Regions from separate parts of the Serratia aquatilis genome, predicted to be linked through region 2. Evidence: predicted binding sites of a transcription regulator. Region 2 holds the regulator's gene; the other holds the start of a gene.
The links. The regulator LexA, encoded in region 2, represses DNA repair genes until DNA is damaged. The targets are predictions, from matches to a motif close to TNCTGTATGTACATACAGNA.
Positions count from the first base shown of each region.

Region 1: the regulator LexA is predicted to act here: its motif matches at 1,493-1,512, upstream of dinB (DNA polymerase IV).

Region 1 is NZ_CP173186.1:4,130,345-4,132,750, forward strand. Features, by position in the region: gene SAQUA_RS18625 (helix-turn-helix domain-containing protein) at 1-58, shown strand, start outside; gene dinB (DNA polymerase IV) at 419-1,477, opposite strand; gene nqrM ((Na+)-NQR maturation NqrM) at 1,617-1,844, opposite strand; gene SAQUA_RS18640 (FAD:protein FMN transferase) at 1,855-2,406, opposite strand, start outside.
Region 2 is NZ_CP173186.1:449,804-452,209, reverse strand. Features, by position in the region: gene dinF (MATE family efflux transporter DinF) at 1-338, opposite strand, end outside; gene lexA (transcriptional repressor LexA) at 635-1,243, opposite strand; gene SAQUA_RS01985 (diacylglycerol kinase) at 1,361-1,735, opposite strand; gene plsB (glycerol-3-phosphate 1-O-acyltransferase PlsB) at 1,975-2,406, shown strand, end outside.

The DNA.
Region 1 (2,406 bases), 1.7 Mb from region 2:
CTTAATTGCCCGTGGTGCCATCGCAGACCCAAAAGCCCGTTATCAAGGCGGAGGGTGAAGGGCAGAGTGGCCCTCTGTTCAAGCCCGACTTTACTTCGAACGGGCTTTTGGCGCGCGACCCTTCGGGCTGGGGCCATTTGCGCGCATTGCGGCGTTGTTCGCCGCTTATTTGGTCCACCAAACCTCGCGGCTCTCGCCTTGCCCTGTGCGCAAATGACCGCAAGCGGCGCTCGCGTGCAATTAAGGGACACAGCCTAATATTTTGACAGTGAATGTATGCAGCCATAGTCAGGCATCACCGAAAAAAACGGCCACTTCAAGCACCAAGCGCACATCAACTCCGATGGGTTCCAAAACGGCAAAAATTTCAGATTAACTATGGGCTAAAACAAGTTATTCGGAGCGCAATAACGATTTTTTACCATGTCAGTACCAACTGCCGCTCAAGTTGGGGATCCAGCAGCGTGACATGCAGACCAACCAAACGTACACCGCGGCTATTTCTCCTTTCATGCCACGCCTGACGGGCGACGTTGAGCAAATCCTCTTTATTCAGCACTGGCCAAACATGTTCCTGGGTGGTTTGTTGAAAATCCTGAAACTTGAGCTTGACCCCCTGGCGGGCAATGCAGAGATCGGGTTTAACCTTGCGTAACCGCATCTCCAATTCTGGATAGAGCTGATCGACAATCAGCTTTTCACACTCTTCCCAATGGTGAATATCTTCCGCTAACGTTCGCTCCACCCCTACCGATTTCCGCAGACGATCGGGAGAAATCTCACGCTCATCGATCCCTTGGCAGCGTTCCCACAGCACCCGGCCAAATTTACCAAAATGTTTTAGTAACGCCGCCAAATCATAGCGTTGTACATCTGCGCAGGTGACTAACCCCAGTTCCTCCAAGCGTTTGGCGGTGACCTTGCCCACACCTGGAATTTTGCTCAATGGGAGTTGTTGCAGAAATGCCGGAACCTGAGCGGGAGTAATCACAAACTGACCGTTAGGTTTATTCAATTCGGAAGCGATCTTGGCCAGGAATTTGATTGGTGCAATACCTGCCGAAGCGGTGAGACTCAGTTCGTCGGATATTGCCTGACGGATCTCTTGAGCGATCAACGTAGCGGAACCATTACATTGGCTGCTGTTGCTGACATCCAGATAGGCCTCGTCCAACGAAAGGGGTTCAATCAGGGGGGTATAACGGGCAAAAATTTCACGAATATGCTGCGAAGCTTCCTTATAGGCCGCCATCCTACCGGGCAATAATTTAAGCTGGGGGCACAGTTTGAACGCCATAGCGGTAGACATTGCGCTATGCACTCCATAACGGCGCGCAGGATAGTTGGCTGTACTGATCACACCACGCCGCTCGGCGCTGCCACCAATAGCTAATGGAATATCGCGCAGGCTGGGATCATCGCGCATCTCAACCGCAGCGAAGAAGCAGTCCATATCAACGTGAATGATTTTACGCATCGCCCCTCCTAACAGCACTGTATAAGTATACAGCTAATTATGGAAAGCTCAATAGTGCGTACATCATCAGCACACTGTTTTACAGTGCAGAGATACAGCCTAGATAGCTGAAAGGCCCTATCAGCAGGGCCTTTCAGTCTCAGAGAATGCGGTGCTTATTCAGTTGTTCACGCCGCAGTGCTTCTTTTGCCATACGCTTCTTGCGCGCATCACAGGGTTCAGGGCAGTCGCAAACCTTCTCCATTCCCAAGGCGGTAATTCCACCACAACTCCCCTGCAGGGTTTTGCGCCGAAACACATAGCCTAGCGACATGCCGCCCACCACCAGCATAAACAACACAAATGATGCAACAAATACCGTCAGCATAAACGCCCCACTAACTTTTCCCCAAGTAGGGTTTGAACGCATCGGAATAGCGTTCTTCAAACCCGTTTGCGGTTTTCACAATCATAAACACCGGAATATTCAACAGATTGGCTAACGCCATCCCCCGTTCCGGCCCCATGACATTCAAGCCAGTAGAAAGGCCGTCTGCCGTCATACACGATGGGCTGATTACCGTGATCGAAACCAGATTATGGGTAATCGGTCTACCGGTTAACGGGTCGATAGTATGAGAATAGCGCACCCCGTTATCTTCGAAGTAATTTCGGTAATCACCGGAAGTCGCCATTGCCATTTCACCCGGTTCAATCACCAACTGAGCATTACGTTCACTATCCGCTGTGGGCCGTTCGATAGCAATGCGCCAAGGTTTCTTTTCACCGTTATGACCGCGGGTTCGTACTTCCCCACCAATATCTACCATATAGTTTTTGATGTGCTGTGATTGCAGGTAGTGTGCAATCACATCAACACCGTAGCCTTTGGCGATCGAAGAGAGATCGACATACAGTTCTGGGATGCGTTTTACCAACGCATTATCCTC
Region 2 (2,406 bases):
GGCGTACGCAACACCACGATAGTCATCCCTGCCAACAGAGCCAGTAAAAATGGTTGCATAAAAGCGCGTGCCAATTTCAGTGGGTCTTGTGCTCCCAACGCCTGTGCTGTGAGGCCGGTAGTGCTCATGCGCAAAAACAGCATTAGCATAAACAGGAAGCTGGTCACCATTGAACCGACGGCGACACCACCAAGATAGCTCGGGCTGTCAAGATGACCGATAACGGCTGTATCCACCAGGCCAAGCAAGGGAACCGTTATATTGGAAAAGATCATCGGCAGTGCCAGACGCCACAGGGCTTTATCGGTATCACTGGTGAAAGCAGAAAACAGGCGCATAGCGATATGTTCCCGAGGAAAGTAAGTTGGATAGGGGTTCAGAAAAGATATCGCCCCAGAGCTAGCTGGGGCGATATATCCGTCATCTTTCAATCAGCCGCTTTAATGGCCGTAACCTGAAACATGCCGGCAGATAAAATGGGCGGCTACATACTCTAAATAATTCGAGTTGCAAGAAGGCGGCAACGCAACGAATCCCCAGGAGCTTACGCAAGTCAAGTGACTGGGGTGAGTGAGGAAAGCCAACGCACATGCACATGCAACTTGAAGTATGGCGAGTATATCGGTTGTAACGCTTAAATCCAGTTACCGTTGCGGATCACGCCAACGGCCAAGCCTTCGATAGTAAAATTCTGCTGACGCAGATCAACGACTATCGGCTGAAAGTCACTGTTTTCAGGCAGTAGCTCAACAACGTTACCGTGCTTCTTCAAGCGTTTTACAGTGACTTCGTCTTCAATACGGGCGACAACTACCTGGCCGTTACGCACATCCTGGGTTTTATGCACCGCCAGCAAATCACCGTCGAGAATGCCAATATCGCGCATTGACATACCGCTAACGCGCAACAGGAAATCGGCATTAGGTTTGAATAGGGAAGGATCGACTTTAAAGTACCCTTCGATATGTTGCTGAGCCAGTAGAGGCTCACCTGCCGCGACACGGCCAACCAAAGGCAACCCCTCTTCTTCTTCCATCAGCAAGCGGATACCACGAGAGGCACCGGAGACGATCTCGATTACGCCTTTGCGGGCCAGCGCCTTCAGATGCTCTTCAGCAGCATTTGGCGAACGGAACCCCAGACGTGTTGCGATCTCGGCACGCGTCGGTGGCATACCCGTTTGAGAAATATGATCGCGAATCAGGTCATAGACCTCTTGCTGTCTGGTCGTTAGTGCTTTCATTCCGCCCCCTGTTTGTTTATACAGTCTTGCTGTGAGTATATACAGGTAACTCTTGATTGGGAACCTAAGAATGAATAAAAATCAGGGATTAGCGCCCCCATTGACAACATTATCGCTTCAGTTTCCAACGAAATGCAGCCAAAGCACCGAGCCCCAAACAAACAACGCCAGAATAATCGCCAACGATACCGCCGCAGAGCCCATGTCTTTTGCTCGCCCTGATAATTCGTGATAGTCCGTCCCGATACGATCAACCACAGCCTCAATAGCACTGTTGAGTATTTCGACAATCATCACCAGCAGCACCGAACCAATTAATAAAATGCGCGCTATCGCCCCGACATCCAGCCAGCTCGCCAGTATGATAGCCAGCACGGCGGCAACCAGTTCCTGACGGAATGCGGCTTCATTGTGCCAGGCGGCGGATAACCCTTTATATGAATAACCCACGGCTTTGACGATACGCTTCAGGCCAGTTGCTTGATTTGCCATGTTAAGAGCACCTTTTACAGAGGTAAGTGATATAGCCACCATCATTCAGGCTGCGGGCTTATGACTTGCTATTTACTGAGTAACGCAGTGGTCAGTGCTGCAAGCTGGCATGCATGCGGTATAATCTAGTTAAGTCTATCCTTTGCCCTTGATGGCTCTGGATTTCCCAACACCAAAGACCCATTTTCCGGTTTCTGGTATGCTTGCGGCGGATTGCTAACAAGAGGCTTCATGTTGTTATGTCAGGTTGGCGTATAATTTATTATAAGTTATTGAGTTTACCAATGAAACTGTTGGTAAAAAGTAAGGTTATCCCTTCAGATCCGGTCACGGAGTTAGGGTTGGATCCCTCTCGGCCGATTTTGTACGTTTTACCCTATAATTCCAAAGCGGATTTGTTGACTCTGCGCACCCAGTGCCTGGAGCAAGATCTGCCCGACCCCCTTAAACCGCTCGAAATCGATGGCACCATTCTGCCTAGCCACGTGTTTATTCACGATGGTCCGCGTGTATTCCGTTATTACACGCCTAAAGAAGAGTCGGTAAAACTGTTCCATGATTATCTGGACCTGCATCGTAGCAACTCGGACCTTGATATTCAGATGTTGCCGGTATCGGTAATGTTTGGCCGCTCGCCGGGGCGCGAAGGCCATGGGGCACCACAGCTGCGT